Regions from separate parts of the Sphingomonas sp. P2_B6 genome, predicted to be linked through region 2. Evidence: riboswitches for the same ligand, from Rfam matches in the RefSeq annotation. Region 2 holds a riboswitch; each other region holds the start of a gene.
The links. A riboswitch is a leader RNA that binds a small molecule or an ion and turns the genes downstream of it on or off. The one in region 2 is predicted to bind cobalamin.
Positions count from the first base shown of each region.

Region 1: linked by a shared signal. The riboswitch ahead of AC1DX5_RS14405 (TonB-dependent receptor plug domain-containing protein) and the one ahead of metE (5-methyltetrahydropteroyltriglutamate--homocysteine S-methyltransferase) in region 2 are both predicted to bind cobalamin.
Region 3: linked by a shared signal. The riboswitch ahead of AC1DX5_RS14345 (TonB-dependent receptor plug domain-containing protein) and the one ahead of metE (5-methyltetrahydropteroyltriglutamate--homocysteine S-methyltransferase) in region 2 are both predicted to bind cobalamin.

Region 1 is NZ_JBFUDK010000009.1:108,858-118,280, forward strand. Features, by position in the region: gene cobO (cob(I)yrinic acid a,c-diamide adenosyltransferase) at 1-70, shown strand, start outside; gene bluB (5,6-dimethylbenzimidazole synthase) at 67-717, shown strand; gene AC1DX5_RS14385 (ABC transporter substrate-binding protein) at 704-1,546, opposite strand; gene AC1DX5_RS14390 (FecCD family ABC transporter permease) at 1,600-2,592, shown strand; gene AC1DX5_RS14395 (ABC transporter ATP-binding protein) at 2,586-3,362, shown strand; gene AC1DX5_RS14400 (phytanoyl-CoA dioxygenase family protein) at 3,359-4,051, shown strand; cobalamin riboswitch at 4,098-4,281, shown strand; gene AC1DX5_RS14405 (TonB-dependent receptor plug domain-containing protein) at 4,422-6,380, shown strand; gene AC1DX5_RS14410 (hypothetical protein) at 6,380-6,928, shown strand; gene AC1DX5_RS14415 (DUF1636 domain-containing protein) at 6,951-7,358, shown strand; gene cobT (nicotinate-nucleotide--dimethylbenzimidazole phosphoribosyltransferase) at 7,355-8,371, shown strand; gene AC1DX5_RS14425 (histidine phosphatase family protein) at 8,368-8,937, shown strand; gene AC1DX5_RS14430 (adenosylcobinamide-GDP ribazoletransferase) at 8,934-9,423, shown strand, end outside.
Region 2 is NZ_JBFUDK010000027.1:8,586-18,008, forward strand. Features, by position in the region: gene pnp (polyribonucleotide nucleotidyltransferase) at 1-2,030, shown strand, start outside; gene AC1DX5_RS23480 (acyl-CoA thioesterase) at 2,236-2,646, opposite strand; gene metE (5-methyltetrahydropteroyltriglutamate--homocysteine S-methyltransferase) at 2,633-4,942, opposite strand; cobalamin riboswitch at 5,055-5,270, opposite strand; gene AC1DX5_RS23490 (DUF1993 domain-containing protein) at 5,399-5,920, shown strand; gene AC1DX5_RS23495 (MFS transporter) at 5,970-7,520, opposite strand; gene AC1DX5_RS23500 (chorismate mutase) at 7,613-7,897, opposite strand; gene AC1DX5_RS23505 (polyprenyl synthetase family protein) at 8,024-9,037, shown strand; gene AC1DX5_RS23510 (cation diffusion facilitator family transporter) at 9,197-9,423, opposite strand, start outside.
Region 3 is NZ_JBFUDK010000009.1:93,540-102,962, reverse strand. Features, by position in the region: gene AC1DX5_RS14360 (histidine phosphatase family protein) at 1-549, opposite strand, end outside; cobalamin riboswitch at 582-742, shown strand; gene AC1DX5_RS14355 (CbtB domain-containing protein) at 762-989, shown strand; gene AC1DX5_RS14350 (CbtA family protein) at 999-1,724, shown strand; cobalamin riboswitch at 1,801-2,033, shown strand; gene AC1DX5_RS14345 (TonB-dependent receptor plug domain-containing protein) at 2,210-4,240, shown strand; gene AC1DX5_RS14340 (PepSY domain-containing protein) at 4,244-5,758, shown strand; tRNA gene AC1DX5_RS14335 (tRNA-Glu) at 6,108-6,182, opposite strand; gene AC1DX5_RS14330 (L-lactate dehydrogenase) at 6,245-7,387, opposite strand; gene AC1DX5_RS14325 (lactonase family protein) at 7,455-8,615, opposite strand; gene AC1DX5_RS14320 (hypothetical protein) at 8,690-9,423, opposite strand, start outside.

The DNA.
Region 1 (9,423 bases), on a different contig from region 2:
AGAGATGACCCTGGTGAAGCACCCGTTCCGCGAGCAGGGCGTGAGGGCGCAGGCCGGGATCGAGTTTTGATCGCCCACGCCGCGCCACCGCGTTTCGACGCAGCGTTTCTCGACCAGCTGGACAGCTTGATCGCCTGGCGCCGCGACGTGCGCCATTTCCGTACCGACGCCTTACCCGACGAGACCGTGCTGGCGCTGCTGGAGACCGCGCAACAGGCGCCGTCCGTGGGCAATGCGCAGCCCTGGCGCTTCGTGCGGGTGCACTCGCCGTCCCTGCGCGAGCGCCTGGCCGACCATGTCGATAGCGAGGCACACCGCGCGGGCGCGGGTTATGTGGACGGACGACGCGATGCCTATAGCGCGCTCAAGCTCCACGGCTTGCGCGAAGCGCCCGAAATCCTGGCCGTGTTCTGCGACGAGACGACGCAGGCCGGTCACGGGTTGGGCGCTGCAACGATGACGGAGACCCGCGCCTATTCGGTGGTGCTGGCGATCTACACGTTATGGCTCGCCGCCCGCGCCCGCGGGATCGGACTGGGCTGGGTGTCGATCCTCGATCCCAAATTCGTGGAACGGTTGCTCGAGGTCCCGGCGGGCTGGCGATTGATCGCCCTGCTCTGTCTCGGCCACCCCGTGGAGGATTCGCCCGTTCCCGAACTGGAGCGGCGCGGCTGGCAGGGACGCCTCGATTGGCGCGGCAATGTCAGTGTGCGCTGATCTGCTCCGCCATCGCGCGCGCCGCCTGAACATAGGCGGCGCTGCCGCACACCGTCCAGGCCTGGGGGATGCTGATCCGGGGAATGCCGGCCAGCGCAGGATGGTGCAGCATCTCGGTGCCCTGGTCGGTGACCGTGTCGGTAGCGCTTTCGACGATGAGGAAGTCGGGCTGGGCTGCGACCATCTCCTCGATGCGGACCTGCGCGAGCACCGGCTTGTGGAGCCTGCCCGCGAGGTTCACCAGTCCGACGCGCTTCATCAGGTCGTCGATCAGCGTGCCTGTGCCCGTCATGAAGCCACGGCGCTGGTAATAGGCGGCGACCTTGCCGGCACCGGGACGCGGAATCTTCGCGAGCTCGACGTCCATCTGCGCGATCATCGCCTCGCCACGCTCGGGATGCCCGACCGCTGCCGCTGCCTTGCGGATCGAGGCATAGATGTCCTCGAGCCTGTTGGCGGTCTTGAGGTCGAGCATATGGTAATGCTGCCCCTTGAGCACGCCCATCGCCGCGCTGCGCCGCGCCGGCATGCCGATCACAAGATCGGGATCGATCGCGAGCACCTGCTCCGCCGAGGTCGAGAGGATCGGAAGCCCCCGCGCCTTGGCCGCGCCCGCGGACATATTCTTGTCCGCCGCATTATGGGTGAGGCCGGCAATCTGATCGCGATCGGCCAGCGCGAGGACGAGCTGATCCGCGCAGAGGTTCAGCGAGACGATCCGCCTGGGCTTGCCCGACGGCGCAGGGTCCGTGCCCCCGCGCGCCCAAAGCCCGGCGCCGCCCAGGGCCAGCAACGGCAAGGCAAGCGCCACAAGTCTATTCCAGTGCATCACCGCTTCCATAGCGGCCGCGATCCTGCCAGCAAGCGCCTCAGAGTCCCCGCATGACCAATTCCCGCTCCCTTCTCCTCGCCGGCCTGATCGGTTTGACGCTGCTGGCCGCCATCGCCTCGCTCCTGCTCGGGCCGGTCAGCCTTTCCTTCCCCAGGATGCTGGCGGCCCTTGCCGGGCACGGCGACAAGATCGCGCATGCGATCCTGTTCGACCTGCGCGTGCCGCGCACGCTGCTCGGCCTCTCGGTCGGCGCGATGCTCGGGCTCGCAGGCGCGGCGCTGCAAGGCTATTTGCGCAATCCGCTCGCCGAACCCTCGGTGCTCGGCACCTCCAACGCCGCGGCGCTCGGCGCGGTCGCTGCGCTGTATTTCGGCCTGTCCGAGCTTCATCCAGCGATCCTGCCGTTGCTGGCGATACTGTGCGCGATGGTCTCGCTGATCCTGCTGTTCGTCCTTGCCGGCCGATCGGAAAGCCCGCTGACCCTGATCCTCGCCGGCATTGCGGTGGCGACGCTCGCCGGCGCCGGAATCAGCCTCGCGCTCAACCTCTCGGCCAATCCCTTCGCGGCGATGGAGATCATGACCTGGCTGCTCGGGAGCCTCGAGAACCGTTCATTCGAGCATGTCTGGATCGCCTTGCCCTGCATCGCGATCGGCATGGCGCTGCTGCTCTGGAACGGGCGCGCACTCGATGCGCTGACCCTGGGCGAAGATGGCGCGCAGGCGCTGGGCGTCGACCTCAAGCGCACGCGGCTGCGGCTGCTGCTGGGCACCGCGATCGGCGTCGGCGGCGCGGTGGCGGTCTCGGGCGCGATCGGATTCGTCGGGCTGATTGTCCCGCATCTCATCCGTCCGCTCACCGATCGCAGCCCCTCGGCGATCCTGCTGCCCTCGGCGATCGGCGGCGCGGCGCTGCTCACCCTCGCCGATCTCGCCGTTCGGCTGATCGCGACCTCCAACGAGCTCAAGCTGGGCGTGGTCACGGCGTTCCTCGGAGTTCCCGTCTTCCTTGTCCATCTGATGCGGGAGCGGCGCCTGTGGTGAGCATTCGCCTCGAACAGGTCGAGGTGAGTCTCGGCCGCCGGAGTGTCGTGCGCGGCGTGAGCGCCGAGCTGCAGCCCGGGACACTCACCGGCATCGTCGGCCCCAATGGTGCCGGCAAGTCGACCCTTGCGCGCGCGATGCTGGCTTTGGTGCCCTATTCCGGCCGGATCCTCGTCGAAGGCACGGACGCCGCATCGATGACGCGCGTCGAGCTCGCCCGACAGCTCGCCTATCTGCCGCAAGGCCAGACCCTGCACTGGCCACTGTCCGTCGAGCGGCTGGTCGGGCTCGGCCGCCTGCCGCATCTCGGTCCCATGTCGCGGATCGGGGCGCAGGACGCCGCCGCGATCGACCGCGCGATGGAACGGGCGGACGTGCTGTATCTGCGCGAGCGGGTCGCCACCGAACTTTCCGGCGGCGAGCGCGCCCGCGTCCTGCTCGCCCGCGCGCTCGCGGTGCAGGCGCCTGCGTTGATCGCGGACGAACCGCTCGCGAGCCTCGATCCCGGCCATCAGATCGATGTGATGGAGTTGCTCCGGGGCGAGGCCCGTGCCGGCGCCCTGGTGATTGCGGTGCTGCACGATCTCACCATGGCGGCGCGCTATTGCGACCGGCTGGTGCTGATCGATGGCGGCACGCTGGTCGGGGATGGCACGCCCGCCGAGGTGCTCACCCCGGCTAATCTCCGACAAGTCTATGGTATCGACGCGCGCGTCGAGCTGAGTGGCGACTGGCCGTCAATTACGACGCTGGGGCGGAGCAGGCCATGAGCGACGCGGCCTTCTACCGCGAGCAGGGATATGCGGCGATACCGCTGTTCGATCCCGCGCTGGTCGAAGCTGCCCAAGCGGACATCGCCGAGCATATCGACCGGGTCTCGCGCGCGCTCTATTTGCCTTTCGAGCAAAGCTGCCCCGATGCACCGCTCGACGAGCGGCTCGACCGGATCTTCGCGACCGACCAGAGCCAGGCCAATCTCCTGCGTATCGCGATCTGCACCGACGCGCATCGCGGGCCCCGGCTTCAGGCAATCGCCAATGATCCGCGCCTGCTCGCCCAGGCCGAGCGGATCAGCGAACGCTCCCTCTCCGGCTCGGTCGTTCGCGTGCGGGCGAGCATTGCGAGCTTTCCCGAGCATCGCCATGCCTGGCATTCCGATGTGGCGCGCGACGACGGCACCTCCTGTGGCAATGTCTGGACCACGGCGTGGATTCCGCTGAGCGACGCCGGACCCGACAATGGCGGACTCGAACTCATTCCCGGCCGCCGCCCGGAACCGCTTGCCCGCCTGACCGACAAGGGCTTCGAGATCCCCGACGAGGCGATCGCCGGCCTGCCCCGGCTCCAGCCCGAATGCCCGGCCGGTACCGTGTTGCTGCTCGACCGCTTCACCCCGCATCGTACCCTTCCCGCGGCCCGCGCGCGCTTCGCGCTGGTCGTCTGGATGAAAGCGGCCTGACCGCGACGCTGCACCGCAGCGATTGCCTTGGCCGTGCGCAATGGGTATGGCGCGCCTTGCGACAGGTTCCCCGGAGACGGGGATTAAAATGGGAACGGGAAGAACCCGGCTGCCCCTGCAACTGTAAGCGGCGAGCCACCGGCCATATGCCATTGGGAGCGATCCCGAGAAGGCGGCCGGACCGGCATAGACCCGCGAGCCAGGAGACCTGCCCGTCGCGGTCGTCCTTCGTGCGGACAGGGTGTTCCGGGCGGACGGGGGTAAACCCGAGCGACGACGATAACGACCGCGCGCGCGCGGCCGATGTCGCTTGCCTGGAACGGCTCGGCATCGGTCGCGCGACCCGCGGCACTGTCGAATAAGGGTTTGCATGTTGAAATTCGTTTTCCGCGTTACCGTCTCCATCGCTGCGCTCGGCGCGGCCTCCACCGCCTATGCCCAGCAAGCGCCGGCGCCCGACGCGGCCGCCGATGCGGACGCCGGCGAGATCGTCGTCACCGCCATGCGCGTCCCGACCCCGGCGGATCAGGTCGCCGCTTCGGTGACCGTGCTCGACAAGGCCGCGATCGACCGCAGCCAGGATATCGGCGTCAGCGAGTTGCTGCTGCGCACGCCTGGGGTGAGCATCTCGCGCAACGGCGGCTATGGCACCTCGACCTCGGTGCGCATCCGCGGCGCCGAGACCGACCAAACCGTGGTGGTGATCGACGGCGTCAAGCTCAACGACCCGTCCTCGACTGGCGGCGGCTATAATTTCGCCAATCTGCTGGTCGGCGACGCCTCGCGAATCGAAGTGCTGCGCGGCCCGCAGTCGATCCTGTGGGGCAGCCAGGCGATCGGCGGCGTGGTCAATGTCGTGACCGCGAGGCCGGAGAAGGCGCTGGAGGGAAGCTTCGATATCGAGACGGGTTCGCGCGAGACGGTCAGCGCGCGTGCCGCGATCGGCGGCAAGACCGGACCCGTTACCTGGCGGCTCGGCGGCCAGACCTTCACCACGGGTGGCATCTCCGCCATCGCTCCGGCGTTCGGTGGCAAGGAAGCGGACGGCTATACCAACCAAAACGTGTCGGCACGCGTAGAGGTCGCCGTGGCAAGCAACATCAGCCTCGATCTGCGTTCCTATTATTCGAGCGGCCGCACCGACATCGACGCAACGACCGGCGATACGCCCGAATATTCGCGCAACAAGGAATTCGTCGGCTATGCCGGCGCCAATATCGACCTGCTCGGTGGCCGGTTCCGCAACCGCTTCGGCTATGGCTACACCAACACCGATCGCGAAAACTACAATCCGAGTCGGGCGCGACCGCAGACCTTCGATGCTGCCGGCCGCAACGAGCGCCTCGAATATCAGGGCACCTTCGCGATCGCCAAGGGCTGGACCTTGCTCGCCGGTGCCGAGAATGAGCGCTCGCGTTTCCGCAGCGTGTCGCCGCCCGCATCGCTGGCCACGCCCGTGCCGGCGCCGGTAATCGGCAAGGCCGAGATCACCAGCTTCTATGCACAATTGAGCGCGCAGCCGTTCAAGGGGCTGACGCTGACCGGCGGTGTGCGCAACGATGATCACAGCCGCTTCGGCGGCAAGACGCTGTTCCAGGCCGGCGGCGTGCTCAACCTGGAGACCGGCACGACACTGCGCGCGAGCTATGGCGAAGGCTTCAAGGCGCCGACGCTCTATCAACTCTTCTCCGAGTTCGGGAACAGGACGCTCAACCCGGAACAGGCCCATGGCTGGGAGGCGAGTGTCGAGCAGCATCTGTTCGGCCGCCATGTCAGCTTCGGCGGGACCTATTTCGAGCGCAAGACCAGCGACCAGATCATCTTCAACAGCTGCACCGCCACGTCGACCCTGCCTTTGTGCTTCCAGCCCGGCTCGACGACCCGCCGCTCGGGCTATTACCAGAACGTCTCGCGCGCCGAGGCACACGGAATCGAGGCGCAGGCGGCAGCCAGCTTCGGCGCCTTCACAATCGACGGCAATTACAGCTGGACCGTGGCCGAGGACCGCTCGCCGGGCACCGCCACTTTCGGCAAATGGCTGCCGCGCCGGCCGCGCGACACCGCCAACGGCTCAGTCAGCTATCGCTTCCCGTTCGGCCTCACGACCGGCGCCGCGGTCCGCTGGTCGGGCAAGAGCTACGACAACGCGTCGAACGCGCAGGTGCTCGATCCCTACACGCTGGTCGATCTGCGCGCCGAATTCGAGGTCACGCCGCGGTTCAAGCTGTTCGCGCGCGCCGAGAATGTGTTCGACGAGCAATATATGACTACCTATCGCTACGGCACGCTCGGCCGCAGCATCTATGCCGGCATTCGGGGGAGGTTCTGATGACCAATGCGATTTCGGCCCGCAACGCCTCGACGCTCTGGATCGTGCTGCTGACCGTAGCGAGCACCGCGACCACGCTGGTGCTCGCCTGCGCAACGCCCTTTCCCGCGCTCGCGGCGCTCGCCGCAGTGCACATGCGCCAACGCGACGGCGTCGCCCTGATGCTGCTCGCCTGGCTCGCCAGCCAGGTCGTCGGCTTCACGCTGCTCCACTATCCGCATGATCCCAGGACGCTTGCCTGGGCTGCCGCGCTCGCCACCGCCGCCGTCGCGTCGGCGCTGGGCGCTTATGCGGCACTGCGGGCGGTCGAACGCGCGCCCGTGCTCGCTCGCCTGGCGGTCGCCTATGCCGCGGCATTCCTCTCCTTCAAGGCGGCCGTGCTGGTCTGGTCCTTCATCCTCGGCGGCGTCGCCACCACCCTCAATCCGGGCATCCTGCTCAACCAGCTGCTGCGCAACGGCGCGATCCTGGTCGGGCTCTACCTGCTCTATCGGGTGCTGGTTGCGCTCGGCGTGCCTGCACCGCGGCGCGGGGCGGCTGTCGCATGACCGTGAAGCAGGAGCGTGAGCGATGCTGACCCGTGTCGAGGACGGGCCGGCGGTCGTCGCCTGCAACACCTGCAGGCATTCGACCGAAGCGCGCGAGGATGCCGAGGGCGTGCGCGGCGGCCAGAAGCTGGTCGCGGCGCTCCGCGCGGTGAAGGAAGGCGATCCTCGTTATGCCGGTGTCGCGGTGCAGGAGATGCCGTGCCTGTTCGCATGCCAGGACTTCTGTACCGTCCATCTGCGCGCACCCAGCAAGGTCGGCTATGTGCTCGGCCGCTTCACGCCTGACGAGGTCGCGGCGCGCGCGATCCTCGACTATGCCGTCGAATATGCCGCGAGCGAGCATGGCCGTGTGCCGTTCAAGAATTGGCCACAGGGCGTGAAGGGCCATTTCATCACCCGCACCCCGCCTCCGGGATTCGTTGCCGAATGACCCCATTTCCCTCTCCTGCCGCCTTCCGCGCCGCGCTCGCCGCCCTCTCCTCGCCCGACGAGAATGCTATCGCAGCGGCTCGTGCCCGACAGGCCGAGCTGACCAAGCCCGCGGGTTCGCTCGGCCGGCTCGAAGAGCTCGCGGTCTTTGTCGCGGGCTGGCACGGCAATTCCCGCCCGCGGATCGATCGAGCGCGCGCCGCAATCTTCGCCGGCAATCACGGGGTGACGGTGCACGGGGTCAGCGCTTTTCCCCCAAGCGTCACCGCACAGATGGTCGCGAATTTCCAGACCGGTGGCGCTGCGATCAACGCGCTCTCCCAGGCCTCGGGGCTCGAACTCCAGGTAACCGGGCTCGACCTCGACACGCCGACTGCGGATTTCACGGTCGCGCCGGCAATGACCGAGGCAGAATGCCTCGCGGCGCTGAATGTCGGCGCCGTGAATGTCGCCGAAGATCTCGATCTGCTCACGGTCGGTGAGATGGGTATCGGCAACTCGACCGCCGCCGCGGCGCTCAGCGCGCGCAGCTTCGGCGGTGCCGTCGCCGACTGGGTCGGCCCGGGTACGGGGGTCGATGCCGAAGGCATCGCCCGCAAGATCCGCATTGTCGAAGCTGCCCTCGCCTTTCACGCCGACGCGCCAGGCGATGCGTTCGAGACGCTGCGCCGGGTCGGTGGGCGCGAGATCGTCGCGATCGCGGGTGCCGTGCTGCGCGCCCGCCAACTCAGCGTCCCGGTGGTGCTCGACGGCTTCATCAGCAGTTCCGCGATCGCGCCGCTTGCAGCTGACAACCGGGCGATCACCGCGCATTGCATCGCCGGCCATTGCTCGGCCGAGCCCGGCCATGCCCGGTTGCTGGCGACGCTCGGGCTCGACCCGATCTTGTCGCTCGGCATGCGGCTCGGCGAAGGAAGCGGCGCAGCAGTCGCCGTCAGCGTGATCCGTGCCGCGCTCGCCGCGCACGACCAGATGGCGACCTTCGCCGAAGCCCAGGTCTCCGCCTCGCTGTGAATCCCTTCGCGCTCCATCTGCTGCGCCATGGCGCCCCGGCCCAGCCGGGCAGGCTGATGGGACGCACGGACGAAGCATCGACACCCGAGGGCATCGCCGCGTGCGTCGATCAGGCGAGTGACCTGGGCCTGGAACGTCTGGTAACCTCCGACCTTCAGCGCGCGCACTGTGCCGCCAATGCGATCGCGCGCATAAGCGGGGTTGCAGCCGCGATCGATCCGCGCTGGCGCGAGCTTGATTTCGGCGACTGGGACGGCAAGGCGGCGATCGACGTCGATGCCGCCGCACTCGGCCGCTTCTGGGAAGACCCCGACGCCAATCCCCCGCCCGGCGGCGAGCGCTGGTCGGCCCTGGTCGCGCGGGTCGGGGGGGCCCTTGGCGCGCTGGAGCCGGCCACCACTCTCGTGGTGACGCATGGCGGCGCGATCCGCGCGGCGCTGCACCTGTTGTGCGGCTTCGAACAGCGCCAGCTCTGGGCGTTCGACCTTCCGTATAACGTGCTCGTCTCGCTCCGGGTGTGGCCGGGCGAACAGCCGAGCGCACAGATAGTGGGGGTCTACCCGTGAAGGGGCTGATCATCGCGATCCAGTTCCTGACGCGTCTGCCAACGCCGCGCCTCTCGGTCAGCAGCGAAGAGTTCGCTGCGTCGATGCGCTGGTTCCCGGCGGTCGGCCTCCTCGTCGGCGTCATCGTCGCCGGCGGTGCCCGGGCCGGCGCACGCGTCGATCCCTGGACGGGTGCGCTGCTCGGGCTCGCGCTGTGGGTCTTCGTTACCGGCGCGCTGCATCTCGACGGCCTCGGCGACGTCACCGATGCCTGCGGAGCGGCGCACAAGGACCGCGAGCGCGTCCTCGCCGTGCTCGCCGATCCGCGTCTCGGCAGCTTTGGTGCCGTGGCGATCGGCGTCCAGCTCCTCGCCAAGCTGGTGCTGTTGCACGGGCTGGTCGATCTCGGCGCCTGGCCGGCAATTGCGCTGGTGCCGTTCGCAGCGCGGATCGGCCCGCTGCTCTGGTCGCGCTGGCTGCCCGATCTTCATTCCGGCCTCGCCTCGC
Region 2 (9,423 bases):
ATGACGGCGAGAACGAGCCGGACATCCTCGCGATGGTCGCCGCCTCGGCCGCCCTCACCATCTCCGGCGTGCCCTTCATGGGCCCGATCGGCGCAGCGCGCGTCGGCTATGTCGATGGCGAGTATATCCTGAACCCGACGCTCGAGCAGACCAAGGAAGGCGATCTCGACCTCGTCGTCGCCGCCACCGGTGGCGCCGTGATGATGGTCGAATCCGAAGCCAAGGAACTGTCGGAAGACGTGATGCTCGGCGCCGTGCAGTTCGCCCACAAGGCGTGCCGCGAAGCCGTCAACGCGATCATCGATCTCGCCGAGCAGGCCGCCAAGGAGCCTTGGGAAATGGCCGAGCAGGCCGACCTGACGGCCGCCAAGGACAAGCTGAAGAAGCTGATCGGCAAGGACATCGCCGCCGCCTACAAGGTGACCGACAAGTCCAAGCGTTCGGACCTGCTGAACGAGGCCCGCGCCAAGGGCAAGGCGGCGTTCGCCGACGCGACCCCGCAGGACCAGATGGCCGCCGGCAAGCTGATGAAGAAGCTGGAAGCCGAGATCGTCCGCGGCGCCATCCTCAAGGACGGCCAGCGCATCGACGGCCGCACCACCACCCAGATCCGTCCGATCGAGGCGATGGTGCACTTCCTCCCGCGCACGCACGGCTCGGCCCTGTTCACGCGCGGCGAGACTCAGTCGATCTGCACCACCACGCTCGGCACGCGCGACGCCGAGCAAATGATCGACGGCCTGACCGGCCTGTCCTACGAGCATTTCATGCTGCACTATAACTTCCCGCCCTATTCGGTCGGTGAAGTCGGCCGCTTCGGCGCGCCGGGCCGTCGCGAAGTCGGCCATGGCAAGCTCGCCTGGCGCGCGCTGCATCCGGTGCTGCCGTCGAAGGAAGAATTCCCCTACACGATCCGCGTCCTCTCCGACATCACCGAGTCGAACGGCTCGTCGTCGATGGCGACGGTGTGCGGCGGTTCGCTGTCGATGATGGACGCAGGCGTGCCGCTGAAGCGCCCGGTCTCGGGCATCGCGATGGGCCTGATCCTGGAAGGCAAGGACTTCGCCGTCCTGTCCGACATCCTGGGCGACGAGGATCACCTCGGCGACATGGATTTCAAGGTGGCGGGTACGTCCGAGGGCATCACCACGATGCAGATGGACATCAAGATCGCCGGCATCACCGAAGAGATCATGCGCGTCGCGCTGAACCAGGCCAAGGAAGGCCGCGCGCACATCCTGGGCGAGATGGCCAAGGCGCTCGACCATACCCGTGAGGAGCTGTCGGCGCACGCACCGCGCATCGAGACGATCACGATCGACAAGTCGAAGATCCGTGACGTCATCGGCACCGGCGGCAAGGTGATCCGCGAGATCGTCGCCACCACCGGCGCGAAGGTCGACATCGACGATGAGGGCGTGATCAAGGTCAGCTCGTCGGATTCGGCGCAGATCGACGCCGCGATCGCCTGGATCAAGGGCATCGTCGAGGAAGCCGAAGTCGGCAAGATCTATGACGGCAAGGTCGTCAACCTGGTCGATTTCGGTGCGTTCGTGAACTTCATGGGCGGCAAGGACGGTCTCGTCCACGTCTCGGAGATCAAGAACGAGCGCGTCGAGAAGGTTGCCGACGTTCTCAGCGAAGGCCAGGCCGTGAAGGTCAAGGTTCTCGAGATCGATCCGCGCGGCAAGGTCCGCCTGTCGATGCGCGTCGTCGATCAGGAGACCGGTGCCGAGCTGGAAGACACCCGTCCCGCCCGCGAGCCCCGCGAAGGCGGTGATCGCGGCGATCGTGGCCCCCGCGGCCCGCGCCGTGACGGCGACGGCGGCCGTGGCCCGCGTGGCGACGGCGGTGGCCGTGGCGACCGTGGCCCGCGTCGTGATGGTGACGGCGGCCGTGGTCCTCGTCGCGATGGCGGCGGTGCGCGGGACGAGGGCCGCGGCCCGCGCCGCGAGCGCAGCGAAGGCGGCAATGACGACGGCCCCGCGCCCGAGTTCGCACCAGCCTTCCTGACCGGCGACCGCGACTAAGCGATCCCGGTTCCGCAAGGACAAATGAAGAGGGGCTCGGGAAACCGGGCCCCTTTTTTTTGATGAAGGATGGCGCCAGCCCACCCGCAACCGTCACCTCGGACTCGTTCCGGGGTCCATCGTTCCGCAAGCGGACCGTATTCGACGCAATGCTGCGCCCAGCCGCGGAATGGATGCCGGAACAAGTCCGGCATGACGGTGTGGCTCAAACCATCGTCATCGCCCGCACCGGCCTCGGCCGCCGGTCCTGCCCCACGGCCACGAACGCGAACTCCGCCTCGGTCACCTTGTTCGCCTCTTCCGAATGCCGGTCGCGCGCCCAGGCTTCGACCCGGACCCGCATCGACGTCCGCCCCACCTTGATCAGCCGGGCCAACACCGACACCTCGTCGCCGACGAAGACCGGGCGGTGGAAGGCCATGCCCTCCACCGCGATCGTCACTGCCCGGCCGCCCGCGTGACGCGAGGCGACCGAGGAAGCGGCGAGGTCCATCTGGCTCATCAGCCAGCCGCCGAAGATATCGCCATAGACATTGGCGTCGGCCGGCACCGCCGTCACGCGGACGGCGGGCTGCTCGTCCGGCATCGTTTCGAGCGGGGTCTCAGGCCGCGTCATAGGCACCCCGCACGCGCATGCGCTGCGCCGCCGCGACCATCGCGATCAGCGCGGGGCGGACTTCCTCCCATTTACGCGTCTTGAGCCCGCAATCGGGGTTCACCCATAGCTGCTCGGCCGGCAGGCGCTTGCCCGCGAGCGTCAGCAGCCCGGTCATCTCCGCTTCGGCGGGGATGCGCGGTGCATGGATGTCGTACACCCCCGGCCCGATCTCGTTGGGATAGGCATAATCGGCAAAGGCATCGAGCAGCTCCATCTGCGACCGGGCGGTCTCGATCGAGATGACGTCGGCGTCCATCGCGCCGATCGAGGGCAGGATGTCGTTGAACTCCGAATAGCACATATGGGTGTGGATCTGGGTGTCGTCGCGCACGCCCGATGCGGTCAGGCGGAAGCATTCGACCGCCCAGTCGAGATAGGCCTGCCAGTCGGCGCGGCGCAGCGGTAGCCCTTCGCGCAGGGCCGCCTCGTCGATCTGGATCACCGCCGCGCCGGCCGCCTCCAGGTCGATCACCTCGTCGCGGATCGCCAGCGCGATTTCGCGGCAGCTCTGCGAGCGTGGCTGGTCGTCGCGCACGAACGACCAGTTGAGGCTCGTGACCGGCCCGGTCAGCATGCCCTTCATCGGCTTGCTCGTCAGCGACTGGGCATAACGCCACCACTCGACCGTCATCGGCTTCGGCCGCGCGACATCGCCGTACAGGATCGGCGGCCGCACGCAGCGCGAGCCATAGCTCTGCACCCAGGCGCTGCGGGTGAAAGCGAAGCCGGAAAGCTGCTCGCCGAAATACTGCACCATGTCGTTGCGCTCGAACTCGCCATGCACCAGCACGTCGAGGCCGATCTTCTCCTGCCACTCGACCGTCGCGGCGGTCTCGATGCGCAGGAACTGTTCATAGGCCAGGTCGTCGATCTCGCCCTTGATGTGCGCGGCGCGCGCCTTGCGCACCTCGGGCGTCTGCGGGAAGGAGCCGATCGTCGTGGTCGGGAAGCTCGGCAGGCCGAGCCGCCCCTGTTGCGCCACGCGGCGATCCGCGAAGGGCGAGGTGCGCCGGGTCATGTCGAGATCGACCGCCGCCAGCCGCGCCGCGACCGCGGGATTGTGGATCAGCGGCGAGGCCTTGCGCGACTCGACCGCCGCCCGGGCCAGCGCCAGCGGCTCGGCGACCTTGTCCGCGCCCTGGTTGAGCGCCTGGGCCAGCACCGACAATTCGCCGATCTTCTGCGCCGCGAACGCCAGCCACTGCTTCACCTCCGGGTCGAGCGCGGTCTCGATCGCGAGATCGGCCGGCACGTGCAGCAGCGAGCAGGACGGCGCGAGCACCAGGTTGCGCTCGGCCGCGACGGGCGCAATCCGCTCGATCAACGCATCGAGATCGGCCCGCCAGACGTTCCGCCCGTCGATCACGCCGAGCGACAGCAGCAGGTCGGGCCGGGCACGCTGCCACACCGGCTCGAGCTGCTCCGGCGCACGGACCAGATCGATATGGAGCCCGTGCACCGGCAGGTCGGTCGCCAGTTCCAGATTGTCGCCGAGCGCGCCGAAATAGGTCGCGAGCATCACCTTCGGCCCGTTCACTGACAGGCGCCTGTACGCTTGCTTCAGCGCCGCGCGCTGATCGTCGTCGAGGTCGAGCACCAGGCAGGGTTCGTCGATCTGCACCCAGTCGGCACCGGCGCGCGCGAGCTGCGCCAGCACATCCTCATAGACCGGCAGTACCGCCTCGAGCAGCGACAGCGGGGCGACGTCCTTGCCCTTGGCGAGCGTCAGCCAGGTCACCGGGCCGAACAGCACCGGCCGCGTATGGTATCCGAGTGCCTTGGCCTCGAGGAATTCGTCGACTGCCTTGCTCGACGACAGCGCGAATTGCTGTCCTGCGCTCAGTTCCGGCACCATGTAATGATAGTTGGTGTCGAACCATTTGGTCATTTCCTGCGCGGTGCTGTCCAGCCCATGCGCGCAGCCTTCGTGACCCTTCGCGCTCTGCGCACCACGCGCCATGGCGAAATAAGTGTCGAGGCCGACCCTGCCACCGTTCCAGCCATAGCGCGCCGGCACCGCGCCGAGCATCGCGGAGGTATCGAGCACATGGTCGTAGAGCGAGAAGTCGCCGCTGGGGATGATGTCGGCGCCCAACGCCCTTTGCCGCGCCCAGGCAGCGGCGCGCAAGCCCTGTGCCGCGAGCGACAGAGCGTCGGCATCCGACTTGCCCGACCAGAAGCTTTCGAGCGCGAACTTCAACTCGCGGCGCGGGCCGATACGGGGGAAACCGAGGGTTGCGACTGAGATGGTCATCGTCTTGGCCTTGCGTTGGGCAAGGTGAGGCCGGACGCACGGCAACGAGCACGCGCCCTAATGACAAGCCGGGGCGCGGTGTTGCACGCGGCCTGACCGGGCACCCCGCCGGAGGACGTTATCTGACGAGGCAGGTCTCCTGGCTCGCGGGTCAATGCGACGATCCGGCCTTCCCGGTCCCTTGTCCGGACCAGTGACGCAAAATGGACCGCCGCTCACCGCTCACAGTTGCGGGGGCAGCGCCGGAATAAGCCCAAGGGCCGCACCGGCTTCCCGTCTTAGCTCCGATCGGGCAACCGGGCGAAGAACCTCGACCATCACAGGATAGATGTTACGACCAGCGCGTCAAGCATCATATAAAGAATTCTTTATATGATGCATTCAGTGCCGAGCGGCACATGGACGCGGCCACGCCGAGCCTCCATAAGCTCGCAAAATCAGCCGGAGCCAGAACCCATGTCCTTCTCCCTTTACGATGCCGTCGTACCGTCCAACCTCCAGATCCTGGGCGCGGTCGATGCGCTGGTCGACAAGGCGGCGGCGTTCTGCGCCGAACAGGGCAGGATGGAAGCGGAGCTGATCGACACCCGCCTCGCACCGGACATGCTGCCCTTCGGCTACCAGGTGAAATCCTGCGCCGCCCATTCGGTCGGCGGGATCGAGGGGGTCCGGGCCGGCAGCTTCTCGCCCGACCGGTCGGCCTGGCCGACGGACTTTGCCGGCCTGCACGACACCCTGCAGACGGCGGTCAGCAGCCTGAAGGCGCTTGATCGCGACGCGTTCGATGCCCTGGCGGACTGCGATACGCAGTTCGCCTTCGGGGAAACCATCATGCCCTTCACGGGCGCGAACTTCCTGCTCTCCTTCTCGCAGCCAAACTTCTATTTCCACGCGACGACGGCCTATGCGATCCTGCGCGCGCAAGGCGTGAAGCTGGGCAAACGCGATTTCATGGGAACGCCGCGTATCAAGCGGTAGGGCGTGACGAAGGTCTGGCCTGACCTCGTCGTTATCGGCGTCTCGCGCTTTATGCGTCGAGGTGGCGCAGATCACCGCCGCGCGTCTCGCGCCCGAACCAGGCGACCAGGCCAAGCGCGACCACCGCCGGCGCCATGATGATGACCGCCGCCAGTCCCATGGACGGGATCAGCGCGGCGATGCTCAGCCCTTGCGCGAACAGCCCGCCGGCCTTGGTGCAGGCGGCGACCCATCCGGTCGCCCGCCCGCGCACGCGCAACGGGAAGCTCTCGGCGGTATAGGGCAGCAGGATGGCGAGGATGCCGTTCGACCCGACGATCAGCAGCGCGACAGGCAGCACCGGGCTGCCCGTTCCCGCCAGCTCCAGCCTGAGCACGCCGAGCAACCCGGCCAGCGTCACGCCGATCATGGTGACGAGCGACCATTTGGTGCTCCAGCGGCTGTACATCAGCGCCGCCAGGAACACGGTCGGGAAAGCGATCAGCGAACTTTCCGCCAGCAGCCGGCTCGACACCGCGACTGAATAGCCCTTGGCGACGAGATCGGCCGGCAGCCACAGCAACAGGCCGAAATTGATCAGGCCCCAGGTCAGCGCGGCCACGGTCAGCGCGGTGAGCTTGCCGATCATCCGCCTGCCCGTCAGCGGCCCGTGGTTGACCCCGGTCGTCGCCGGCGGCGGCCCGCGCCGCACGGTTGCCCCGAAACGCCGCATCACCGCTTCGGCTTCCACCTTGCGCCCACGCGCGAGCAGGAACTTGGCCGATTCAGGGATGAGCGCGCCCAGCAGAATGAGGCTGAGCCCGGTCGGCAGGTTTGCCAGCCACAATATGCGCCAGCCGAAGATCGGCTGCAGCACCGCCGAGAGCCCGCTTGCCGCGAAATAGCCCCCGACCGCGCCAAGTCCGCCGACCAGCACCAGGCTCCAGCCGCGATGCCGGTTGGGCATCATCTCGGCAAGCAGGGCATAGGTGACGGGCAACATGCCGCCCGCCGCCGCGCCCATCATGAAACACATGCCGATATTCCAGGCGAGCGACGGCATCGCGCCGCAGATCGAGGTGCCGACGAACATCACCGCCGAGAGCAGGATCGAGGCCTTGCGCCCATAGATATCGGCGATCACGCCCCACACCACCGACCCGACCACGGTGCCCATCAGCGCGAAGAACGGCACCAGCGACACGGTCGATCGCGGCACATGATATTCGCCGATCATGCCGGGCACGGTGAAGCCGAGCGAGGCCGGCTTCATCACATCGATGATCAGCGCGACGACCAGCACGATCATCAGCCGCCAATGCGCCCAGCCGAGCGCGGCATCCTCGGGCGCGGCGATGGTGATGTCCTCGGCCGCCGCGCGCTGTGCCGCGAGATTGCGCGGCAGCAGGCCATAGGCCGCGACGATCACGCCCCCGACGATCAGGAACATGCCGAAGATCATGCCCGAATCCATCGGCATGCCGGCAAGGTGATAGCTCATGTCCTTCGCCATCAGGAACATCGGGATATGGAGCAGCACGCCTGCCGTGACCGCCGCGCAGCCAAGGATGAACGCCCACAGGGCCTGGCGATCGGACAGACTGTTCATACGTGTTGCCATGCGACATCCCCACTTCGCCGCTTGTCGTCGCGGCGCCCCGGGCAATCGATACCGCTATCATCGCGGGCTGGCCATGCCCGACACGACGGGCGTCAGCCCTCGTCGCGCACGCGCTCGTGATGACGGATTACTTCGTCGATGATGAAGCGCAGGAATTTCTCGGAGAAATCGGGATCGAGATCGGCCTGTTTGGCCAGCCCGCGCAGCCGCGTGATCTGCGCATCCTCGCGGCTCGGGTCCGCAGGCGGGAGCCCGGCGGTCGCCTTGTAGCGGCCGACCGCCTGAGTCACCTTGAACCGCTCGGCAAGCAGGAAGACCAGAGCCGCGTCGATATTGTCGATGCTCTGGCGATAGCCGCTGAGCGTTTCGTCGGTCACCTTGCCGTCCTCACCAGTTCGCCCGGCCTTTTGCGGACGTCGCGCACGACGCGCAACCCCGAAAGGCGGGCGTTAACCCCGCAAAGGCTTGCCTTTACCCGGTCATACGGCCACATCGCACGCACCATGAGCGCCACGATCCACCGCCTCGATGCCCAGCGCCAGCCGTCGCTAGAACCGATGGTGCAGCTTGTCGCCGGCGATCTCAATCTCGTCAACGCGGTGATCCTGTCGCGGATGCAGTCCGAGATCCCGCTGATTCCGGAGCTGGCCGGGCATCTCATCGCCGGCGGCGGCAAGCGCATGCGCCCGATGCTGACGCTCGCGAGCGCGCGCCTGCTGGGCTATACCGGCGCGCGGCACCACCGCCTCGCCGCGGCGGTCGAGTTCATCCACACCGCCACCTTGCTGCACGACGATGTGGTCGACGGGTCCGATCTGCGCCGCGGCAAGCGCACCGCCAATCTGATCTGGGGCAATCCGGCGAGCGTCTTGGTCGGCGACTTCCTGTTCAGCCGCTCGTTCGAGCTGATGGTCGAGGACGGCAGCCTCAAGGTGCTGAAGATTCTGTCGGGCGCCAGCGCGATCATCGCCGAGGGAGAAGTCAATCAGCTCACCGCCGCGCGCCGCATCGATATCGGCGAGGAGCGCTATCTCGACATCATCGGCGCGAAGACCGCCGCCCTGTTCGCCGCCGCCTGCCGCATCGCGGCCGTGGTGGCCGAACGGCCCGAGGCCGAGGAAATGGCGCTGGACGCTTATGGCCGCAATCTCGGCATCGCCTTCCAGCTGGTCGACGACGCGATCGACTATGTCTCGGACGCGGGCACGATGGGCAAGGACGCCGGCGACGATTTCCGCGAGGGCAAATCCACCTTGCCCGTCATCCTCGCTTATGCGCGCGGCAGCGCCGAGGACCGCATATTCTGGAAAGCGGCGATCGAGGGGCATCGCTCCAGCGACGAGGATTTCGCGCACGCCGTCTCGCTGATCCGCTCGACGCGCGCGGTCGACGACACGCTCGCCCGGGCGCGCCACTATGGCCAGCGCGCGATCGACGCGATCGGCGGCTTCGCGCCGAGCCAGGCCAAGGCGGCGATGGTCGAAGCGGTCGAATTCGCGGTGGCGCGGGCCTACTGAGACGGCGGATTGCCCACACGCCGTTCGTGTCGAGAGAGACCGGGCTTGTCGAGGGCTCGTATCGAGACGTGGTTGGAGCGCGTGACGCCTGTCCCTCGATACGCCATCTCGACAAGCTGGATGGCACTCGGGACGAACGGCAGCGGGAACCGGCCTGAATCAGTGCCGGTACGTTTCCACCGCGGGCGCGCAGGGCAGCGGATCGCTTTCGCTGCCGATGATCTCCACCTGCAGCGTCGCGTGGCCGATGTCGAAGCGATGCTTCAGCATGTCCTGCGCCTCGCCCAGAAACGCGTCGCCGGGGTGACCATCGGGCATCACCAGATGCGCGGTCAGGACCGTCTCGGTCGTGCTCATCGGCCAGATATGGACGTGATGGACCCGTG
Region 3 (9,423 bases), on a different contig from region 2:
CCCGGTGACCGGCCCGAGCGACTGCAACCGCCAGACGCGATTGAACGACAAGACCGTCACCGAGAGGGGCGCGACATCGATCCGCCACGTCGCGCCGATCGGCAGCGACAGGGCAGCGGCGATCGCCGCGCGCACCACGGCCGGGTGGGTGATCGCCAGCACGGGCACATCCCGTCCGGCCTGGCTGGTGAGCCACTCGGCGACACGCAGGCCGACCACCGCCATCGTCTCGCCGCCGGGCGCGCCCGCCCCGGGGTCGGCGATCCATGCGGCAGCAGCCTCGGGATCGGCGGCATTGATCTCGGCAACGCTTTTACCGCTCCAGTCGCCATGATCGATATCGCCGAGCGCCGGATCGATATCGGCGGTCAGACCAAGCGCTTCCGCCGTCTGGCGCGCCGCCGACGCCGGGCTGGTGGCGACATGCCGTGGGGAGGGCCCCGCGATGCGCAGGCCGGTCGCTGCGCGCAGCCCCTCGGTGTCGAGCGGCTCGGCGGGATCGGCGAACCCGCCGACGCGGCTCATGGCGGTGGCGGCATGGCAGAGCAGGGTCAGTCGCGTGGCCAGGCGGGCCTCCCGATATCGTTGACGTTGCGCTCGGTTCCGTCCTAGGGCGATGCCGAAGGACCGAGGAAGAAGCCGGTGGAATTCCGGCACGGTCGCGCCACTGTTATCGGCAGCACCTCCCTGCTGTCGAGAGTCAGACCTTCCTCGCGACATTATCCCCGCGGGACGCGTACATCCCGGTCAAGGAGCTGAACATGCCGGCCACGACTCTCTTCGCCGACGACGTCTTCATCCCCGTCCGGGGCGAGACGGCCATTCCGATCGGCGAGATCCTGCCCTGGGCCGTCTTCGGCACGCTGCTTGCCCTGATCTTCCTTTATTTCGTCAGCACCGAGCAGGGCGCGGTGTCGCTGTTCAGTGGCAAATATGTGCACGAACTCGTCCATGACGGGCGCCATCTGCTCGGCTTTCCCTGCCACTAAGCGCCGAACATGGCGCGTACCCTGTTGATCCGCGGCATGCTGGTGGGCCTGGTCGCTGCCTTGCTGGCGTTCCTGTTCGCCCGTGTCGCCGCGGAGCCACAGGTCGATCTGGCGATCGCATTCGAGGCCGCGCGCGACCATGCGATGGGCGCGATGGACGAGCCCGAGCTGGTCAGCCGCGCGACTCAAAAGGGGTTCGGCCTGATCATCGCCGTGCTGCTCTACGGCGCGGCGATCGGCGGGATCTTCTCGCTGGTGTTCGCCGGACTCTATGGGCGCTGGTCGCGGCTCGGGCCGCGCTCGCTCGCCTTGCTGCTCGCCCTGGCGGGTTTCGTCGCGATCGCCCTGGTGCCGGCCTTGAAATATCCGCCGAACCCGCCCGCGGTCGGCCTGCACGAGACCGTGGCGTTTCGGACGATCACCTATTTCGCGATGATCGCCTTGTCGGTGGTCGCACTGATCGTCGCCGCGAAGCTCGGGCGCGGCCTGACTCGGCGTCTCGGCGCCTTCAATGCGATGCTCTGCGCCGCCGGCTGCTATGTCGGGCTGGTGACCGCGGTGCAGCTCGCCTTGCCCGCGATCAACGAAGTGCCGACGGATTTCCCGGCAGTCGTGTTGTGGAACTTCCGCATCGCGTCGATTGCCATGCAGGCGGTGCTGTGGACGGCGATCGGCATCGGCTTCGGCGCTGCTGCCGAGCATGCGCTGCGTCATGGGGCGAGCCGCCGCGGCTAGCGGCTCGGGCGTTGCGTCGGGGCGATCGTTTCGCACCTGCTAAAACATCTTGCCTCGGTCGGACATGGGCCATATCGCATCCCTTGATCGCGTCGGTACCCCGAAAGGGGTTTAAAATTGGAACGCGGTGAGGGTGGTTCGCCACCTGAATCCGAGGCTGTCCCTGCAACTGTAAGCGGCGAGCGCGATGCATGGCTCCTTTCGAGGGAGCAGCCACTGGGCCGGACGATATGTGCCGCGAGGCTTGGGAAGGCATGCATCAAGCTGTGACCCGTGAGCCAGGAGACCTGCCGGCGTCTGGTCGCTCTTGCCTGGTCCAGGGGATGGCCGAGGCACGGTGAACTCCGTCTGAGCGACGAACGAGCGGCTGGGGCCGCATCGGAGACGTGCGGTGGCCGCCCTTGGCGTCCGGCCGCCGCGCGTACCGACCGTTCGTGTGACGGCACGCCCCCGCCCAACGTCGGACGACGCCTGGGGGGTTGCCAATGAAGAAGATCACCATCGTATCGCAGCTGGCCCTCGCGGCCGTTCTCGCAACATGCGCCGGCACCGCCGCCAGCGCGCGGACCGCGGAGGACCGAGCCGGGAGCCACGCGGTCGACGGTCCCGACCGGCCTGACGGAGACATCGTCGTCACCGGTACGAGCCTCGAAGAGACCCTGCCGCAGGAGCTTGCCCGCTACGGCAGCGACATCGAAACCGTCACCGGGAAGCAGGTTCGCGACCGCGGCGTCGTCGACATCGCCAGCGCGCTGGAGAGCGTCCCTGGCCTGTACATCAAGCCGGGTGCCGGCCCGTTCAGCTATGTCGACCTCTCGCTCCAGGGTTCGCGCACCCAGGACGTGCTGTGGACCGTCGACGGCATCCGCATCAACAACCGCCTCTATGGCGGCACCTCGCCCAACGACACGCTGCCTGCCAGCATGATCGAGCGGATCGAAGTGCTGAAGGGCGGCGAGAGCCTGTTCTACGGCACCCAGGCCGCCGCCGGCGTCATCAACGTCGTGACCCGTGGCTTCACCGACGATTTCAACGGCCAGGTCAATGCCAATGTCGACAGCCGCGGCGGGACCAATGTCGACGGCTATGTCCGGGGCAGTCTCGGCGAGCACAAGTTCGTCGCCTGGGCCTCACGCAACGACGCCGACGGCTATCGCCCGTACAGCGTGATGCAGCCCAGCGCGACCGACCGCGAGCGCGGATATCACCTCTGGTCGGTCGGCGGGAAATACCAGTTCGATGTCACGCCGGACCTGCGCCTCAACGCCGAATATCAGCACACGGAGGCGAATCTCGACAATCTCTCGCCGACCCGGGTCAACAGGAGCCGCAACGACCGCAACGAGGAGATCGCCAGCCTCCGCCTCGATTACACCGGCAGCGACACCGTCCAGTTCTACCTGAAGGGCTATTATCACGACTGGCGCACTGCCTATGTCCAGATCCTCAACCCGATCCCGGCGGGTCCGCCGATCACGGTCTATCCCGACGGCACCTTCTGGGGCTTCCAGGATTATGGCGGCAGTGCAGTGGTGAAGCTGCACCTGCACAAAGGCCTCGAATATCTGGTCGGCTACGACTTCCAGAACTTCAATGGCCGTGACGACGTGCTGCTGATCGGCAAGCTTACCGAGCAGGTCCATGCCGGAATCTTCCAGGTCCGCACCACCGACGAGATCAGCAAGCGCGGGCGGCTCACCGCGGGTGTGCGCTATAACGAGACCGGCGGCGCGAAGAAGACGATCTGGAACGTCAGCGGCCGTTACGACCTGACCGACAGCCTCTATATCGAGGGCAATGGCGGCACCTCCTTCATCCTGCCCGACGCGTCGTCGCTCTACGGCATCGATCCATGCTGCGAGATCGGCAACCCGAACCTCAAGCCCGAGCAAAGCCTCAATCTCAACCTGACAGCCGGCGGCAAGGTCGCGCTGGCGGACGGTGCGCTCAATTGGAAGGTCACCTATTTCCAGCGCCGGATCACCGACCTGATCGACTATGACTATGACAATCCCGCCTTCCCGAACGGGACCTACATCAACGTCGGCGACAAGGTGAACGTGCACGGCGCCGAGATCGTCCTCGACGCGCAGGTGGCGCGCGACTGGCAGGTGATGGCGAGCTACACCTTCAACCGCACCCGGAACGAGGGATCGACGACTCAGCGCGACCGCACGCCTGAGCACTTCGCCAAGGGATCGATCGCCTATGCGCCCCAGGACCTGCCCTTTGGCGCGAATGCTTCGATCAACTGGGTTGGTGATGCCTTCTCGTCGCCCTCGGGTTTTCCGCGCCAGAACTACGGCAATTATGCGGTCGTCGATCTCGGCGCGCATCTCTATGTCGACGGCGCTGCCCGCCGGCACCGCTTCGGCGTTAACATCGAGAATGTCACCGGCCAGGAATATGCGACGCGCGGCTTTGGGTCGGCACCGGCCGATTCCGGCGGGCGCTTCCTCTATTTCAACCGCGGCGTGCCCCGCACGCTGCGGGCCAGCTATGGCCTGAGTTTCTGAGCCATGCTCCGTCCCGTCCTCTTCCTCCATCGTTGGCTGGGCGTCGTCATCGGCGCACTCATGACGCTTTGGTGCCTGTCGGGCTTCGTCATGATGTATGTCGATTATCCCCGGCTGATGCCCGCCGACCAGCTGCGCGGGCTCGCGCCCGTGCAGCTGCCGAACGCCGCGGCGCTCGGACGCATAGACCTGGCGGCGGACACGCCGGTCGCATCGGTGAAGATGGAGATGATGGCGGGGCGGCCGGTGCTGCGCGTGATGCCGGCACTGGACTCGAGCCGCCCGATTCCCCAGATGCGCATGTCGCCGGGCAGCTATGACCTGTCGACCGGCAAGCTGATCGAAACATTGGCGCCGGGCGACATCCGCGCCATCGCCACGACATTCGGGCAGCGCTTCGGCATCGCCGGGATGCCGGACAAGGTGGCGATCACCGGCATCGATCAATGGACCGTCCAGACCTTCCGGCGCAACCAGCCGCTCTACCGCGTCGATTATGCCGATCCCGCCGTCACGACCGTCTATATCGCGGGCAATAGCGGTGAGGCGGTGCAGCGGACGACGCGGTTCCAGCGATTCTGGGGCTGGCTCGGCGCGGTGCCGCACTGGCTCTATCCGACGATCCTTCGCCAGAATGGCGACGCGTGGAATCAGGTCGTCATCTGGACCTCGTTGATCGGCTGCTTCCTGACGATCACCGGCCTGTGGGTGGGCATCTCCCGGCTGCGGCGCCGGCGCGACGGGAGCATCGGCTCGCCCTATCGCGGGTTGTGGTGGTGGCACCATATGTTCGGCCTGTTCTTCGGGCTGCTGACCCTGACCTGGGTGGCCAGCGGGCTCTTCTCGATGAACCCATGGGGTTTCCTCGACAGCATGGCAGGCCTCGCCGAAAGCCAGCGCCTCGCCGGCCCGATGACCTGGGGCGATGTCCGCGGTGCCGCCGGACAGCTTCCGGTCCTGCCGGCGGGCACGGTGAGAGTGCAAGGCGCGCCGCTTGGCGGACGGGTCTTTCTGGTCGCGATCGACCGGGACGGCCGCATCACCCGCTTCGATGTGAGCGGCAGGCCAGCACCGCTCCGGGAAGCGGAGCTGAAGGTTGCGCTGCGCAATGGCCCGCCGGTCGCCTCGCTCGAGAAGCTTGGGCAGGAAGACGCCTATTATTACACCCACAAATTCCCGATGAAGCTGCCGGTCTGGCGCGCGATCCTGTCCGATCCCGAGGCGACCCGGCTCTATATCGACCCGGGCTCCGGGGCGCTGATCCAGGCGATCGACAGCAACGGCCGCGGCTTTCGTTGGCTGCAGAACGGGCTGCACAGCCTCGATTTCCCCGTGCTGCGGACGCGGCCGCTATGGGACCTGGTCGTGCTTCCACTGCTGCTGGCCGTGACCCTTGTCTGCGGGACAGGGACCTGGATGGGCATCCGCAAGCTCGGCAGGGACCTGCGCCGGCTGCGCCTCCGGCTGGGGCGAGGCAGGCGAACGTCTATCGGCGGGGAAGATGTCGCAGGATTCTAACTTGAACCGTATCGGTCGCCATCCGGCCGGGAGGCTCGCACATGCCAGGCGCCTTTAGGCTAAAAGCGTCGACACATACCTTAAGTGGATTCCATAGCTGGACCCTCGATGGAGCCCATGACGATGCTCATCGTCGCGGGCCTCGACACGTTCATCGAGCGCAATCTAGTCGAAGGGATATCCGCGAGGCAGTGCCCGCCGGGCAAGGAGCCGAGACGTCCGATTCGCAGCCGGTTCCGTCTCCATTGGTCGCAGTTTACTGCTCCCAAAAACGGAAGTGCCATTCTGCACCAATATTCGACGGCGCGAGATTCTGTCTCGACAATGGCCCGTAAGCCAGTGAAATCGCTGGTGACCCCTACGAGAATCGAACTCGTGTTTTCGCCGTGAGAGGGCGACGTCCTAACCGCTAGACGAAGGGGCCATACCTTGCGGAGCGGCGCATCTACGGTGAGCGGGGCTCACCGTCAAGATGGCGCACGCCTGTCAGCGCAGAAGCATGTCCGGCGACAGCGTCTTCACATCGGTCTGGCCGGTCAGCGCCATCGCCACCGCCATCTCATGGCGCAGCAGCTCAAGCATCTGCGCCACGCCCGCGCCACCTCTGGCCGCCAGCGCATAGGCCCAGGCACGGCCGAGCAGCACGCCCTTCGCGCCCAGCCCCAGCGCTCGCAGCACATCGACGCCAGAGCGGATGCCGCCGTCCATCAGCACATCGGCACGACCCGCCACGGCATCGACCACGCCCGGCAGCGCCGCGATGGAGGAGGGCGCTCCATCGAGCTGCCGCCCGCCATGGTTGGATACCACGATCGCGGTCGCGCCGATGTCGCAGGCGGTGACCGCATCGGCCGGGTCCATCACGCCCTTGATCACGATCGGCCCGTCCCAATGCTGGCGGATCCAGTCCATGTCCTTCCAGGTGATCGACGGATCGAAATTGCGCGCGACCCAGGCGGTGAACTGGTCGAGCCCGGCACCCTCGGGCATCACCGGGGCGAAATTGCCCAGGGTATGCGGTCCGCCGAACAGGCCGACATCGAACGCCCAATGCGGATGCGTGGCGATCTGGGTGAAGCGCTTGATCCGCGCGCCTAGGCCCTGCTTGCCGGTCAGGCTCGATCGCACGTCGCGGTACCGCGCGCTGTGCACGATCAGGTCGACGGTCAGCACCAGTGTCTCCACGCCGATCGCCTTGGCGCGCGCCAGCATGTCCTTCATGAACTCGCGGTCGCGGATCATGTAGAGCTGGAAGGCGAAGGGCTGGGTGACGCCCGCCGCTACCTCTTCCATGCCGCAACAGGCGGAGGCGGAGAGGATGAAGGGCACGCCCGCCGCCTCCGCCGCGCGCGCCGCCTGCACTTCGCCGCGCCGCGCATACATGCCCGCCAGCCCGACCGGCGCCAGCGCGACGGGCAGCGATGCCGTGCGGCCCAGCAAGGTGGTGGACAGGTCGATCTGCGAGACGTCGGTCATGACCTTCTGGCGCAGCTTCAGCCGCTGCAGGTCCTCGACATTGCTGCGCATGGTCGATTCCGAATAGGAGCCGCCGTCGATATAATCGAACAGGAACAGGGGCAGGCGCGCTTTCGCGAGCAGCCGGAAATCATCGATGCAGGCCGGTGTCACCGTGTCGATCTAGGTCCCGGGCCCGGCCCCCGCAATGTCATTGTTGCGCGGGAGCCGGGCGCATTGCCTACCGGCTGCTCGGGGTCGCGATCGCGCCCGGTCGCGCGTCGAACTTCAGCGTCGCCGCGTCGTCGCGGGCCAGCGTCCGGCCGTTGAAGCGATAGACCTCGATGTCCTTGTCGACCGCGCATTGCAGCAGCACCGTCTTCGCATTGTCGCTGAAGGTCGCGCCCTGGCACCAGGCGCCGGTCTCGGTCTCGGTGATCGGGGTCAGCGCCATGCCCTTCACGCCATAGATTTTCAGCGCACCATGCGGCCAGTAACCCGCCGAACCCGGCGCGCCGCCCGATCCGTTATGCACCACCACCGCAAGATAGCGTCCGTCGCGCGACAGGGTGAGATGCTCGGGCGTGAAGCCCACCTCGACCGCATTGACCTTGCCCGTCGCCAGCTCGACCGCAGTCACCGTGCCGACGCGCGGGCCGCGGGGCGGGGTGGTGCCGGCCGGCGGCGTGTTGCCCTGCAGGTTGGTATTATAGGCATAGCGCCCGTCAGGGCTGAACGAGATGCCGTAAGGCTGAACGCCGGTGGAGATCGGTTCGCCGGCCAGCGTCACGCTGTCGCCCGATACGGCCAGCCGCATCAACTGCCCTGCGCTCTGTGCGACCGCGACGGCGCCCTTGCCGTTGGGCAGGAATGCCACGTCGGTCGGCCGTGCCTTGGCGGGCAGCTGCACCTTGCCCGCGGGCGTCAGGCGCTTGTCCTTGATCGTGAAGATCGAGACCGTGTCGTCGCCCGTGCTGACCACCAGCGCCAGCGTGCCAGCGCGGTTGATCGCGACGCCGCTCGCGCCCGGGCCTGCCTGTACCGTCTGCGCCAGCGCCGGCGCGGTCGGGTCGGCGAGGTCGATCACCGAGACGCCGTCGTTAAGTTCCAGCGTACCGTCCGTCTTCAGGCGCTGCGCGGCGGATACCAGCGCGAAGCCGCCATTGCGCGCGACCGCGACCGCCGCCGGCGGGCCGATCATGCTCGCGGGTGCCGCGACCGTGCCGATCGTCTTGGGCGGATAGCTGCGCAGGTCGATCACCGACACGCTGTCGGCGGTACGGCCGGCATCGCCGGGGCGGAGCTGCTTGCCGTCATTGGCCGACACGGCGAGCTGCGCCGAAAGTGCGCCGGGCACGGCGAGCGCGATGACGGCGGCGGCGAGGCTGATGCTGGTCTTCATGGGCGTCCCTCTCTCATGTCATGAAGCAGGCCGCGCCTCCCGGCGCGGCCTGCCGATGTCGGTATCCGCGCAGATCAGAAGGGGTCGGTGCGCTTGGTATAGGCACGACCCTTGTCGGCGGCAGGCGAATCGCCGCCGGTGCAGATCATCACCCCGTCCTTGATCTGGTCGATCACGTCGCGCTCGCTGCATGCGTTGAGGAAGCGCAGGCCGTTCGCCTTGGTCGCGGCCAGCACGCGCGCGCGCACCGCCAGCATCGATGCCGGATAGCCTTCGAACGCAGCGCCCGGTGCCCGGGGCTTCGGCGCGCCGATCAGGAAGAAGCCGTGATCGCCCGGGCCCCATTCGGCGAAGGCGAGACCAGGCGTACGTACGGTCGATTCGACATTGGCGTCGGCGCGGGGATTCTCGATCTTCACGCCAAAGATGAGCTCGCCGTCCGGATTGAGCGGCCAAGGCTCGGCAAGGCGCATATATTCATTCTGCGACACGCCCCAGACCTGCGATGCCCAGGCTTGGCTGCCATTGCCGCGGAAACCCTGGGCGAGCCCCTGGACGACCGGCGCGAAGGGATAGCGCGACGCTTCGATCATCGTCCTGGCGGCTTCGGGCGACTCGGCGTTGCACAACAGGATGCCGTGCACGCCGGCGGCGAGCGCCTGCTGAATCATCCAGGTGTTGGCGCGCACGGCATCGGGCGTGCCCTGGATCGGCAGGGTGACGATCACGGCTGGGGTGCGGTGTCCGGTGCGGGTCGGCCCGGCATCGACCAGGCCGCGCATGAACTCGTGCAGCTCTTTGAAGTCGA